One region of the Pseudomonas sp. FP2254 genome, then DNA from elsewhere that is predicted to be linked to it. Evidence: riboswitches for the same ligand, from Rfam matches in the RefSeq annotation. Region 1 holds a riboswitch; each other region holds the start of a gene.

Region 1 (4,533 bases):
TTCACTGCGTATATCGATAGCTTCAGCGAAGCGTTTCTCGACGATGCAGTGGTTGATTACGCCACCGACCGTATGGGCGGCCAGCTGACCATCAAGGCGCCGAACGCCAAGGTGCCGAACGTCAACGCCGACAGCCCGGTCAACGAGCGCATCAACTATTACCTGCAAACCGAAATCAACCCAGGGCTGGCGAGCCACGGCGGCCAGGTCAGCCTGATCGACGTAGTCGAGGATGGCATCGCCGTGTTGAAGTTCGGCGGCGGCTGCCAGGGCTGCGGCCAGGCCGACGTGACCTTGAAGGAAGGCATCGAGCGCACCTTGCTTGAGCGCATTCCGGAGCTCAAGGGCGTACGTGACGTGACTGACCACACGCAGAAAGAAAACGCCTACTACTGAGTAAGGTGTTCACTGCAAAAAAAACGGCGCCCCGTGAGCGCCGTTTTTTTATGTTTTAAATTCAGGTGGTTACGCTATATATCTCATAATTTGGATCAGGTAGTGCGAAGGCTTGCCTGGGATTCTGGCGAGTCAGCGTCGATATTCGTTTACTCAAGGTCCTCATCGGGGGCAAGCCCCCTCCCACAGTTAATCGCGTTCACTGGACGCTGCGAGGTTGCTTCATGTGGGAGGGGGCTTGCCCCCGATAGCGCCGGATCAGCAACCAAGCCGCCCACTGATACACCCCTATAAAAATAAATTAAATCAAAAGCTTATATCCAGTTGATAAAGTTATTTATCAAGGTCGATAAAGGTGCGCATGCCCGGCCCGATACAACGAAGATTCACTGAAACCGTCACTGGCCAGCACCCGGCCCACCACAATCAACGCCGTGCGCCGAAAACCTTTGGCGGCGACTTTCTCGGTGATATCCGCCAGCGTGCCCACCGCCCAATCCTGATCCGGCCAGGTCGCGCGATGCACCACGGCGATCGGGCAATCCGCGCCGTAATGCGGCAGCAGTTCAGCGACGATCTTTTCCAGATGGTTGACCCCCAGGTGAATCGCCATGGTGGTGCCATGTTGCGCCAGGCTGGCGAACTCCTCGCCGGCAGGCATGCGGGTCTTGCCGGCATAGCGCGTCAGAATCACGCTCTGGGCGATATCCGGCAGGGTCAGTTCGGCTTCCAGCAAGGCCGCGCAAGCGGCAACGGCGGTGACACCGGGGACGATCTGGAACGGGATGCCCAGCTCACGCAAGCAGCGAATCTGCTCGCCAATTGCCCCATACAGGCTGGGGTCGCCGGAATGTACCCGCGCCACATCGAAGCCTTTGGCGTGGGCGGTCTTGATCAGTTCGACGATCTGTTCCAAGTGCAGCTCAGCGCTGTTGACCACCTGTGAGGCCTGATGCCCCTCCAGCACCGCGGCCGGCACCAGCGAGCCGGCATAGATGATCACCGGGCAACTGCGGATCAATCGCTGGCCCTTGACGGTGATCAATTCCGGATCGCCGGGGCCGGCGCCGATAAAGTAGACGGTCATGGAGCGTTCCTGTGAAAAAACGGGCGAGCATGAAGATTACTCATGATCGGGGAGGGCGATTATCGGGTTTTTAACCCGTGCAGGCCAATGCCACGGTGGCGTGGGCATTTTTGCGGCGGGTGATCAGCAGCCTGGCAGGGGCGCCGCTGATCTGTTCGGCCGCCGCCAGCGCGGCGCTCTCGGCAATGCCGTAACAGCCGGTATGGGCAAAAGCCACAAGAGATTTGTGGCTCAGGCGCCCTTCATACGCCGCCAGATGTCGGGCGTTAAAGTCCAACAAGGGCAGGTTCAAGGCTGCGGCCAACGCCAGCAGCCCTGGTTCGGCCTGTTTCAGATCGATACTCGCCAGTGCGGCGAGCTGGCGGCGCTCGACGCCTGCTTCGACCAATGCCGCATCCAGCAACGCCAACAGAGTGTGCACCTCGCAACCTCGCTGGCAGCCCAGGCCGGCGACGAGGGTCATGCCGCGTAATGACTGTCGCCATGGCGACGGAACCACCACGCGCTGATCAGGCCCAGGGCCAGCCAGAACACCATGTTGGTCAGCTGCGAGGCGATCTTGAACTGCGCTTCCAGCGCCTGCGGCGCCAGCATCGAATGCACGGCCGGCTGTGGCGCGCCAATCACATGGGGCACCGCCAGGATCGCCACGCCCAGGACTTTGAGCAGCACATTGCGACCGAACACCAGCAAGGCGATGCCGACCGCAGTGGACGCGGCGGTGCCGATCCACCAGGTCTGGCGCAGCGCCAGGTCAGCCGCTGCGGTGCCCGGCAGTTCCGGCGGCAGGCCCAGGGTCGGCGCCAGCACGAAGGTTGCGTAACCGGCCAGGCCCCACAGCAGGCCCTGGGCGGTGCGCGTCGGGGCCCGCAGGGTGTAGAGACCGGCCAGCATCAAGGCAAAACCGACGGCCACCACCAAGTTGCCGGCGGTGGTCGACAGCACGCGCTGCCAGCCGTCTTCCGGCTCCCAGGCTTCGGCGTCGTGGGTGTGCGCGGCGGTGCCGGCGGCGTGTTCATGGGCTGCCGGTGCCTGCTCGAAAGTCTCAGCCTGCAAAATCAGCGGTGCCACCCAGAAGCTTTGCAGCAGGGTCAGCAGCAAGGCGGCCAGCAGGCCGGTGAACCCCGCGGTTTGCGCAATACGCTTGATCATCTCGGCAGGCCTCAGTGGCACGGGAACGCGGCGCTGTGGCGGGTATCGTGGGCGGCGTTGTGCACCGCCTCGATGTGCGAGAAACCGGCGAAATACACCAGGCATGCGCCAAGGATCGACGCACCGATGGCGGCGGTCAGGCGTTGGCTCAGGGTAGTGGTGCCGCTGACGGCGGGCGAGGTGCTGCTGATGATCGACATGGCGCGTCCCTTTCAAGTGTCTGGGGTGGAGACGTGCGCATGAAAACCCCGCGAGCCGGGCTCGCAAGGTTTAAACAGCGCCCGCCCACCGCGGGTTTGTTATCTGATTTTTTCGGGCCGGTCTCCGGGCTTGCGAGGGGGCTCTGCCAGGAACCCTTAAAGCGTCGCCTTCCCATGCTCAAGCACAGTGGCCGTGACGCTTCGCTCGCTTACCGTTGCGGGGGCAGCACCGGACTTTTCACGCAGGCATCAACCTGGCGAATCACCGGTTTCCCGTTTCACCCTGTGAAGGGCACCCGAAACAAGATGTGTAGGAGAGCATGGGTGGCGGACGGTAGTCAAATGCGACCAGCCCCTGTAGCCTTGCACCCTCGAGGTTCTTCGGCCCAGGCCGAAGCTAAGAAGGGAACGCGGTCAAAGCCGCGGCTGCCCCCGCAACTGTGAAGGGTTCAGTTGACTGCCATGCCACTGCCATCAGGCGGGAAGGCGCAGTCGGCGCCGGTCGCAAGACCTGCACGCCCCAAGCCAGGAGACCTGCCTCGGCACCGATTTTCAATTCAACCGGGCGGGGTGATCCGGTGACGAAATCTGCTGCTGCGCGCCTGCGCAGGGCCATCGTCCCGTCTGCCCGCCCCCAAGGGCATCCGATGAAAACACTGGCCAAACTCCCCGTCACCATCGTTACCGGCTTTCTCGGCTCGGGCAAAACGACCTTGCTGCGCCATATGCTCGACAACGCCCAGGGCCGTCGCATTGCGGTGATCGTCAACGAGTTCGGCGAGCTGGGCATCGACGGCGAGATCCTCAAACAGTGCTCCATCGGTTGCACCGAAGAAGAAGCCAACGGCCGCGTGTACGAGCTGGCCAACGGCTGCCTGTGCTGCACGGTGCAGGAAGAATTCTTCCCGGTGATGCGCGAACTGGTTGCCCGTCGCGGCGACCTCGACCATATCCTGATCGAAACCTCGGGCCTGGCCCTGCCAAAACCCTTGGTCCAGGCCTTCCAGTGGCCGGAAATCCGCAGCGCCTGCACGGTGGATGCGGTCATCACCGTGGTCGACAGCCCGGCCGTGGCCGCCGGCACTTTTGCCGCGTTCCCGGATCAGGTCGACGCCCAGCGCAAGCTCGACCCGAACCTGGACCACGAATCGCCGCTGCACGAACTGTTCGCCGACCAACTGGCCAGCGCCGACCTGGTGATCCTCAATAAATGTGACCTGATCAGTCCCGATGACCTGGCCCGTGTGCGCCTGGAAGTCGCCGAAGAACTGCCGCCGGCGGTGAAGATTGTCGAAGCCAGCAGCGGTCGCCTGCCTTTGGAGGTGCTGATCGGTCTGGGCGCAGGCTCCGAGGAACACATCGACGCCCGTCACAGCCATCACGATCACCACCACGACGGTGAAGACGATCATGATCACGACGCGTTCGACTCCATCTCCATCGATCTGCCCCAGGCCGACGAAGCGCTGCTGCTCGATGCCTTGACGCAACTGGTGGTGCAACACGGCATCCTGCGCGTCAAAGGCTTTGCCGCCATTCCCAACAAACCGATGCGCCTGTTGATCCAAGGCGTGGGTACGCGTTTCGACAAGCATTTCGATCGCGCCTGGACAGCCGACGAACCGCGCATCACGCGCCTGGTGCTGATCGGTCAGGACCTGGACGCGGCGGGCCTTGAAGCGCACCTGCGCGCCGCGC
Region 2 (4,533 bases), 1.3 Mb from region 1:
CTTGCCAAAGTGAACCGTGGCGTCCAGGGCCATGCCGGCGTCATCGATGGAATTGCGGTCGAATACCTCATCGAAAAAATCGAAGGTGGCGCCCAGGCCGTCGTAGGCTTCGTCCACGGCCGCATCGCCACTGGCGGGCTGCCCTTCGCCTCGGACCAGCTTGCCCGGCAGGCTATCGGAGCCTTCGGCGGTGTAGATCGACCGCCTTTTACCCGCGCCCATGGCCAGCGCCATGTGCGCCGGGCCTTTGGCAGGCACTGCAAGCATGCGCAGCGAACGGAATGTGCTGTCCTTGGCACGCGTGCGCAGGGCATTTTCCCGTTGCGCTTTATCGCCGTGGCGTGCGATCTGGTCGAGCATGTACGGCGGGATCAGGCAGAAAATCGGATTGCGGCTAGGGTGAACACACATAGGCTTGCTCCATAAGGCGTGTGGTGAATATCCGGTTGACCGTTCCAGCATAGCCTTGCGGACACTGCCTGGCCCAAATTGTCATGAATCTGTGTTGCAGTAGTATTTACCCAAGGCCCGCAAGGAATCGCTCATGCCCGCACGTAAAGCCACAATCGACCTGTCACACCGCCCACGCCTCGCCGACCTGCGCCCACTGGTCGCGCCCGGCCCGAGCCTCCTTGAGGCCAGGGCCGCGACCGCGCGTGTCACCGCCGCCAAAGACTTCAAGGACCGTCGCGGTTATGCCGAGGACTTTCTCAGCAGCTTCGCGGTGCCGTGGCCCACGGTCGACGATTCAATCGCCGACGACGTGCAGCCCGGGCGCCTGGACTACACGCATTTTTCGATCACCCTGTCGCGCTCGCGGCGACTGGCACTTTATGTGGGCGTCAATATCGACGGCGAACACCATGTGGATATCGTGCGCAGCAACGATACCTGGGCCTACGATGGCCGCCTGCCGATCGCCGCGCAGATCGGCGAAGACCTTTATGCCGGCAACGGCCTGGACCGTGGCCACCTGGTGCGGCGCCAGGACCCCAATTGGGGCGACGAGGCGAACACGGCCAATTTCGACACCTTCCATTTCACCAACTGCTCACCGCAAATGAGCGGCTTCAACCAGAAGACCTGGCTGGAACTGGAGGACTACATCCTGGACAACACCCAGCGCTGGAAAGCCCGGGCGACAGTATTCACCGGCCCGTTGTTCGCCGACGACGACCGCGTCTACCGTGGCGTTAAAATCCCCAAGGCCTTCTGGAAAGTGGTGGCCTATCTGGGCGACGACGGCAAGCCTTCCGCCAGCGCCTACATGATCGACCAAAGCCGTGAGCTGGGGCAGCTCGATCTGGTGTTCGGCCCACTGCGCACCTACCGACGCAGTGTGATCCAGATCGAACAACTGACCGGTATCCGCTTCGCCAACCTGGCCGACTATGACGGTTTCAGCAACGAAGAGCGCGCCACCGGCACGCGAATCGAGACGTTGATCCGCGGCCCGCAGGACATTCGTCTGTGACCGGGCGCTCTTCGGGCTATATCGCCTCGCCCTGATCGACTACCATACCGCGCCGGTTCCCGAACGGGACTAATAGGGAATCCGAAGCGCGGTACACCCGCGCCAATCGGAACTGCCCCCGCAACTGTAGGTGCCGAGCCTGCTCCCCACTGCCACTGGACGCGTCCGGGAAGGCTGGAGCGTGGCGATGACGCATCAGTCAGGAGACCTGCCGGCCCAGCAAGATCACTAACCGGCGGGGTGTCCGGGAAGGACCTCCTTGCCCGGCCCTTGGCGCCGGTGTTCAAGGGCGTGTTTCCATGAGCGTACCTCCCCCGTTGCACGTACGGTCCACACGGAGAACGCCCCATGCTGCCACGCGCTACCGCCCTGCTCGCCGGCTTCGGCCTGGCCACCCTGGCTCACGCCGCGCCCACTCACTACCCGCTGACGGTGCAGAACTGCGGCAGCACGCTGACCTTTGCCCAGGCGCCCGCGCGCAGCGTGACCATCGGCCAGACCGCCACCGAGATGCTTTACACCCTCGGTGTGGGCGACAAGGTGGTCGGCACGTCGCTGTGGTTCAACCCGGTGCTGCCGCAGTTCAAGGCGCAGAACGACACCATCGAGCGCCTGGCCAATAACGAACCGAGCTTCGAGGCGGTGATCGCCAAGCGTCCGCAACTGGTGGCCGCCGAGCTGGAATGGGTGGTCGGCCCCCAGGGCGTGGTGGGCACCCGCGAACAGTTTCATGAGCTGAACATCCCGACTTACCTGCTGCCCTCCGACTGCGAAGGCAAGGACAACCTGGTGGGCGCTGACGGCACGCGGCTGGAGCCGTTTCGCATCGACACCATTTACAAAAGCATCAGCCAATTGGCGGCCATCTTCGACGTCCAAGACCGTGGCCAGCAACTGAACGACAGCCTCAAGGCGCGCCTGGCCAAGGCCGTCGCCACGGCCCAGGGCAAGGGCCTCAAGCAGGCCAGCGCGCTGGTGTGGTTCTCCAGTTCCGAGATGGCCAGCGACCCGTACGTGGCCGGGCACAAGGGCGTGCCCGAGTTCATGCTGCAAACCTTGGGCCTGCGCAACGTGGTGCAGTCCGACGAAGAGTGGCCCGCCGTCGGCTGGGAAACCATCGCCAAGGCCAACCCGACCTTTCTGGTGATCGCCCGCATGGACCGCCGTCGCTACCCCGCCGACGACCATGAAAAGAAACTCGCTTTCCTGCGCAGCGACCCGGTCACGCGCAACATGGACGCGGTCAAACATAACCGCATTATCATCCTCGACGCCCTGGCCTTGCAGGCCAGCGTACGCACCTTCGATGGCCTGGAACAGCTGGCCGGCGCCATCGACGGCTACGACCTGCCGCAATGACTGCCAGCCTGCTGCGCACCCTCCTCGCCCTGGCGCTGCTGCTCGCTGCGGTACTCGCCGGGGTAGCCATCGGCGAAACCGCCATCGAACCCCAGGTGGTGTTGCAGGTGCTCGCCAACAAACTGTGGCACGCCGGTTATGTGCTCGACCCCATTGATGAAGGCGTGGTGTGGAACTACCGCCTGACCCGCGCCCTGGTCGCCGCCGCCTGTGGTGCGGGGCTGGCCACGTGCGGGGTGATCCTGCAATCGCTGCTGCGTAATCCGTTGGCCGACCCGTACTTGCTGGGCATCAGCGCCGGCGCCTCGACCGGCGCGGTGCTGGTGGCGCTGATGGGCGTGGGCGGTGGACTGGTGTCGCTCTCGGCCGGCGCATTCGTCGGCGCGATGGCGGCATTTGCCCTGGTGATTCTGCTTGCGCGCGCCAGCGGTTCGTCCAGCGGCACCGGCCAGATCATCCTCGCGGGCATTGCCGGCTCGCAGCTGTTCAATGCCCTTACCGCGTACCTGATCACCAAATCGGCCAGTTCCGAACAGGCGCGCGGCATTCTGTTCTGGCTGCTGGGCAACCTCAGCGGCGTGCGCTGGCCGTCGGTGTGGCTGGCGGTGCCGGTCGCGCTGCTGGGGTTGGCGGTGTGCCTGTGGCATCGTCGCGCGCTGGATGCGTTCACCTTCGGCAGCGACTCGGCGGCGTCCCTGGGCATCCCGGTGCGGCGGGTGCAGATCGTGCTGGTGGGCTGCGCGGCGCTGGTCACGGCGGTGATGGTGTCGATTGTGGGTTCCATCGGCTTTGTCGGCCTGGTGATCCCCCACGCCGTGCGCCTGCTGCTCGGCACCGGACACTCGCGCCTGCTGCCAGCCAGTGCGTTGGGCGGCGCGTTGTTTCTGATCGCCGCCGATGTGCTGTCGCGCACCTTGATCAAAGGCCAGGTGATTCCGGTCGGCGTGGTCACGGCGCTGGTGGGTGCGCCGGTGTTTGCGCTGATCCTGGTCGGCCGGAGGAACGCGCGATGACGGTGTTGAGCTGCACGGCGCTGGGCTTCAAGGTGCGTGACGCCGAGCTGCTGCGCGGGATCGATCTGCAGGTGGCTTTGGGTGAAACCCTGGGCATCGTCGGCCCGAACGGCTCCGGCAAGTCCACCCTGCTCAAATTGCTCGCCGGCCTGCGCACGCCGTCCAGGGGCGAAGTACGCTTGGGCGAACAGCGCCTGGGCGACCTGTCGCGCCGCGCCATCGCCCAGCAACTGGCGGTGGTGGAACAGCAGGCCGACACCGACGACGCCATTCGCGTGTTCGACGCCGTGGCCCTGGGCCGCACGCCCTGGCTGTCGGCGCTGAGCCCGTGGGCCGCCGAGGACGACGCCATCGTGCGCCAGGCCCTCGTCGACGTGGACGCCACCCACCTGAGCCAGCGCGCCTGGCGCAGCCTGTCCGGCGGCGAACGCCAACGCGTACACATCGCCCGCGCCCTGGCGCAACGGCCCCGGATCCTGCTGCTGGACGAACCGACCAATCACCTGGACATCCAGCACCAACTGGCGATCCTCAAAGGCGTGCAAGCGCTGCCGGTGACCACCCTGATCGCCCTGCATGACCTCAACCAGGCCCTGACCTGCGACCGCCTCGCCGTGCTGGATCGCGGGCGCCTGGTGGCGCTGGGCAAACCGCTGGAGGTGCTCACCCCGCAACGCCTGCAAGACA
Region 3 (4,533 bases), 1.5 Mb from region 1:
TGCGTGCGCAGGACGTCAGCGCGCAGAACCTGCAGACCGGTGATCTGTTGTTCTTTGCCACCGGCGCAGGCTCCCAAGTCAGCCATGCCGGCATCTACGTGGGCGAGGGCCGCTTTGTGCACGCCCCGCAAACCGGCGGCACGGTAAAGCTGGACACCTTGTCCAAGGCGTATTGGCAGAATGCTTACTTGAGTGCCAAACGCGTATTGCCGGCTGAGCATTTGGCGCGCAATCCCTGAATCCGCTGTGGGAGGGTGCAACGCCCTCCCACAGTTTTTCACAGCGCCTATCGAGCGGCCGACACCCGCCACACCTTATTCCCGGCATCATCGGCCACCAGCAAATCGCCTTGCCGATCAATCACCACGCCCACCGGCCGGCCCATGGCTTTCTCATCTTTATCGAGGAAGCCGGTCAGTACATCCAGCGGTTGCCCTTTGGGCTGGCCGCCCTCGAATGGCACGAAGATCACTTTGTAGCCGCTGTGGGGTTTGCGGTTCCACGAGCCGTGCTGGCCGATAAAGGCGCCGTTGCTGTAGGCGGCTGGCAACTTGCTGCCGTCGGCGAAGGTCAGGCCCAGAGAGGCGGTATGTGGCCCTACCGCGTAATCCGGGGCGATGGCCTTGGCCACCAGATCCGGGTTCTGCGGCGTGACGCGTTCGTCCACGTGCTGGCCGTAGTAGCTGAAAGGCCAGCCATAGAAAGCGCCGTCCTTGACCGAGGTGATGTAGTCCGGCACCAGGTCGCTGCCAATTTCGTCGCGCTCATTCACTGCGGTCCACAACTTGCCGCTCTGGGGTTCCCACGCCATGCCGTTGGGGTTGCGCAAGCCTGAGGCGAAGAGGCGGTGCTGGCCGCTGGCGCGGTCGACTTCCCAGATCGCGGCGCGGCCCTGTTCGGCCTCCAGGCCGTTTTCGCCGACGTTGCTGTTGGAGCCCACACTCACATACAACTGGTTGCCATCCTTGCTGGCCACCACGTTTTTCGTCCAATGGTGATTCAGCGGGCCGCCCGGCAGGTCCACGACTTTAGTGCCGGCTTGCTTGATCGCGGTTTCACCTGGCTGGTAGGGGAAACGCAGCAGTTTGTCCGAGTCGGCCACGTACAAGTCATTGCCCACCAGCGTCATGCCGAACGGCGAATTGAGGTTCTCCAGGAACACCGTACGGGTTTCGGCCACGCCGTCGTGGTCGGCATCGCGCAGCAGGGTGATGCGGTTCGGGCTGGGTACACCGGCGCCTGCGCGACTCATGACTTTTTCCATTACCCAGCCACGCACACCCTTCGAATCGTCCGGCTTGGGCGGTGCATTGGTTTCAGCTACCAGCACGTCGCCATTGGGCAATACGTACAGCCAGCGCGGGTGGTCCAGGCCTTCGGCAAAAGCACTCACCTGCAGGCCGGGTGCTGCGGTGGGCTGGACGCCCTCGGGCCAGCCGATGGCAGGGGCGATATTGACGGTGGGGATCAGCGTCTTGTTCGGTTCCGGCAGCTTAGGCGATGGCCCGGTGCCGTCGCTGATCTGCAACGTGGAGCTTTCGCCACAGGCGGCAAGAGTGCCGGCGAGCATGATCAGTAAGGCGAGTCTGGTTTTACGCATGGTGTTCTCCTTGATACCTGTAGGGATAGAGGAGGGCGCGGGTACGATGGTTCAAGTACAAGGCCGGCTTTAATTGACGCTCCACCCCCAACCCACTAACCTTCGCGGCTTGTTTCAGGTGCTCTGTGACCCAAGGGTCGACGGAGTGAAACAGGGAAGCCGGTGAGTGAGCGCACTTATACACAGTGCTGCCGCAATTCCGGCGCTGCCCCCGCAACGGTAAATGAGTCAAGACGCTGCCTTTGGCCACTGTATCGCGTGCGATATGGGAAGGCGCAGCGTGGGTCCGCTCCTGGTTCGCCAGGGTACGGCCACTTATGAGCCCGGAGACCGGCCTGGACCATTCAACAGCATCACGGTGGGCGATGCTTGGCTGTCTGATTGTGTTTTTTCCTGCCCGCCGTTTTTGTCCAGCCCCAACGGAGAGCTGCCATGACCGATTCCCCCGACCGCGACGAACGCCACCTGGCGCGCATGCTGCGCAAAAAAGCCGTGATCGACGAGCGCATCGCCAATTCCCCCAATCAGTGCGGTTTGCTGCTGGTACTGACCGGCAATGGCAAAGGCAAGAGCAGCTCGGCCTTCGGCATGCTGGCCCGGGCCATGGGCCACGGCATGCAATGCGGCGTGGTGCAGTTCATCAAGGGCCGCCACAGCACAGGCGAAGAGTTGTTCTTCCGACGCTTCCCCGAACAAGTGCGCTTTCACGTCATGGGCGAAGGCTTCACCTGGGAAACCCAGGACCGCCAACGCGACATCGCCGCCGCCGAGGCCGCTTGGGCCGTGTCCCGCGCGATGCTGCAAGACCCTGCCATCGGCCTGGTGGTGCTGGACGAACTGAACATCGCCCTCAAGCACGGTTATCTCGACCTGGACCAAGTGCTCAGTGACCTGCAAGCCCGCCCTCCGATGCAGCACGTGGTGGTCACCGGCCGTGGCGCCAAGCCCGAAATGATCGAGATGGGCGACACCGTCACCGAAATGGGCATGCTCAAACATGCCTTCCAGGCCGGTATCAAGGCACAGAAAGGCGTCGAACTTTGAATCAGCCCCGTCATTGCCCGGCGGTTCTGATCGCCGCACCGGCGTCCGGCCAGGGCAAAACCACGGTCACCGCCGCGCTGGCCCGTTTGCATCGCAACCTGGGGCGCAAGGTGCGCGTGTTCAAATGCGGCCCGGACTTCCTGGACCCGATGATCCACGAGCGCGCCAGCGGTGCGCCGGTGTACCAATTGGACATGTGGATGGTGGGCGAGCAGGAAAGTCGCCGTCTGCTGTGGGAAGCCGCCGGCGAGGCCGACTTGATCCTGATCGAAGGCGTGATGGGCCTGTTCGACGGCACACCTTCGAGCGCCGACCTGGCCCGGCATTTCGGCGTGCCGGTGCTGGGTGTGATCGACGGCACCGCCATGGCCCAGACCTTCGGCGCCCTGGCCCTGGGCCTGGCGCGCTACCAGCCGGACCTGCCGTTCGCCGGGGTGCTGGCCAACCGTGTCGGCACCCTGCGCCATGCGCAACTGCTCGAAGGCAGCCTTACCGAAGGCCTGCGCTGGTACGGCGCGCTGTCCCGCGAAACCGGGATCGAGCTGCCCAGCCGTCACCTGGGGCTGGTGCAGGCCAGCGAACTGAATGACCTCGACCTGCGCCTGGACGCTGCCGCCCAAGCCCTGGGCAGCAGTTGCGAAGTCGCGGTGCCGCCGCCGGTCACTTTCGCCGCGCCGACGATCGTGGAAGCCGAGCCGTTGCTGGCCGGTGTGCGCATCGCCGTGGCCCGCGACGAAGCTTTCGCGTTTACCTACGGCGCCAGCCTCGACCTCCTACGGGCGATGGGCGCCGTGTTGCACTTCTTCTCGCCGATCCACGACCGCGCACTGCCCGACGCCGACAGTCTCTACCTGCCCGGCGGTTACCCGGAGCTGCATCATCAGGCCCTGGCGCAAAACACCCCGATGCTGGCCGCGATCCGCGCCCACCACGCGGCCGGCAAACCGTTGCTCGCCGAGTGCGGCGGCATGTTGTATCTGCTGGACTCGCTCACCGATGTCGACGGCAATCGAGCCGAACTGGTCGGCCTGCTGCAGGGCGATGCCGTCATGCAGAAAAAACTCGCCGCCCTGGCCCTGCAAAGCGTCGAATTGCCCGAAGGCGTACTGCGTGGCCATACCTACCATCATTCCCTGACCAGCACGGAGTGGCAGCCGATTGCCCGTGGCCAAAGCCCGAACGGTGGGCGCGGTGCCGAGGCAGTCTTCCGACAGGGGCGGATGACTGCCTCTTACGTACACTTCTATTTCCCGTCGAATCCGACGGCGGTCGCCGCCTTGTTTGCCCCGGACCTGGCTGAAACCCCCTCCACTGTGGGAGGGGGCTTGCCCCCGATAGGGTCATGACCGACAACGCTTTCCCCCAGGCCGACCGCGACGCCGTCTACCGCGCCATCGCTGAGCGCCGCGACATGCGCCACTTCACCGGTGGCACCGTCGCTCCCCAATTGCTGCAGCGCCTGCTCCAGGCCGCGCACCAGGCGCCGAGTGTCGGCCTGATGCAGCCGTGGCGTTTTATCCGCATCAGCGACCGCGTGTTGCGTGGGCAGATTCAACAATTGGTGGAGGAAGAACGCGTGCGCACCGCCGAAGCGCTCGGCGAGCGTTCTGACGAGTTCATGCAGCTCAAGGTCGAAGGCATCCACGACTGCGCCGAAGTCCTGGTGGCGGCGCTGATGGAGGATCGTGAGCGGCATATCTTCGGTCGCCGCACCTTGCCGGAAATGGACATGGCTTCCCTGTCCTGTGCGATCCAGAACCTGTGGCTGGCGGCCCGCGTCGAAGGGCTGGGCATGGGCTGGGTCTCGTTGTTCGAGCCCCAGGCCCTGGCGGATCTTTTGGGGCTGCCCGCCGGTGCCAAGCCGCTTGCGGTGTTATGCCTGGGCCCGG

Evidence for each region. Region 1 has a riboswitch for cobalamin ahead of PSH94_RS11105 (CbtB domain-containing protein). Riboswitches for the same ligand answer to the same signal wherever they lie in the genome.
Region 2: another riboswitch for cobalamin. It lies ahead of PSH94_RS16825 (ABC transporter substrate-binding protein); the one in region 1 lies ahead of PSH94_RS11105 (CbtB domain-containing protein).
Region 3: another riboswitch for cobalamin. It lies ahead of cobO (cob(I)yrinic acid a,c-diamide adenosyltransferase); the one in region 1 lies ahead of PSH94_RS11105 (CbtB domain-containing protein).

The regions. Positions count from the first base shown of each region.
Region 1 is NZ_CP117444.1:2,410,358-2,414,890, forward strand. Features, by position in the region: gene nfuA (Fe-S biogenesis protein NfuA) at 1-396, shown strand, start outside; gene cobM (precorrin-4 C(11)-methyltransferase) at 737-1,483, opposite strand; gene PSH94_RS11095 (cobalamin biosynthesis protein) at 1,554-1,946, opposite strand; gene PSH94_RS11100 (CbtA family protein) at 1,943-2,635, opposite strand; gene PSH94_RS11105 (CbtB domain-containing protein) at 2,647-2,835, opposite strand; cobalamin riboswitch at 2,933-3,150, opposite strand; cobalamin riboswitch at 3,193-3,392, shown strand; gene cobW (cobalamin biosynthesis protein CobW) at 3,483-4,533, shown strand, end outside.
Region 2 is NZ_CP117444.1:3,663,257-3,667,789, forward strand. Features, by position in the region: gene PSH94_RS16815 (M4 family metallopeptidase) at 1-411, opposite strand, end outside; gene PSH94_RS16820 (DNA/RNA non-specific endonuclease) at 545-1,474, shown strand; cobalamin riboswitch at 1,511-1,705, shown strand; gene PSH94_RS16825 (ABC transporter substrate-binding protein) at 1,823-2,833, shown strand; gene PSH94_RS16830 (iron ABC transporter permease) at 2,842-3,846, shown strand; gene PSH94_RS16835 (ABC transporter ATP-binding protein) at 3,843-4,533, shown strand, end outside.
Region 3 is NZ_CP117444.1:3,935,767-3,940,299, reverse strand. Features, by position in the region: gene PSH94_RS18045 (C40 family peptidase) at 1-239, shown strand, start outside; gene PSH94_RS18040 (sorbosone dehydrogenase family protein) at 287-1,600, opposite strand; cobalamin riboswitch at 1,700-1,954, shown strand; gene cobO (cob(I)yrinic acid a,c-diamide adenosyltransferase) at 2,033-2,644, shown strand; gene PSH94_RS18030 (cobyrinate a,c-diamide synthase) at 2,641-3,990, shown strand; gene bluB (5,6-dimethylbenzimidazole synthase) at 3,987-4,533, shown strand, end outside.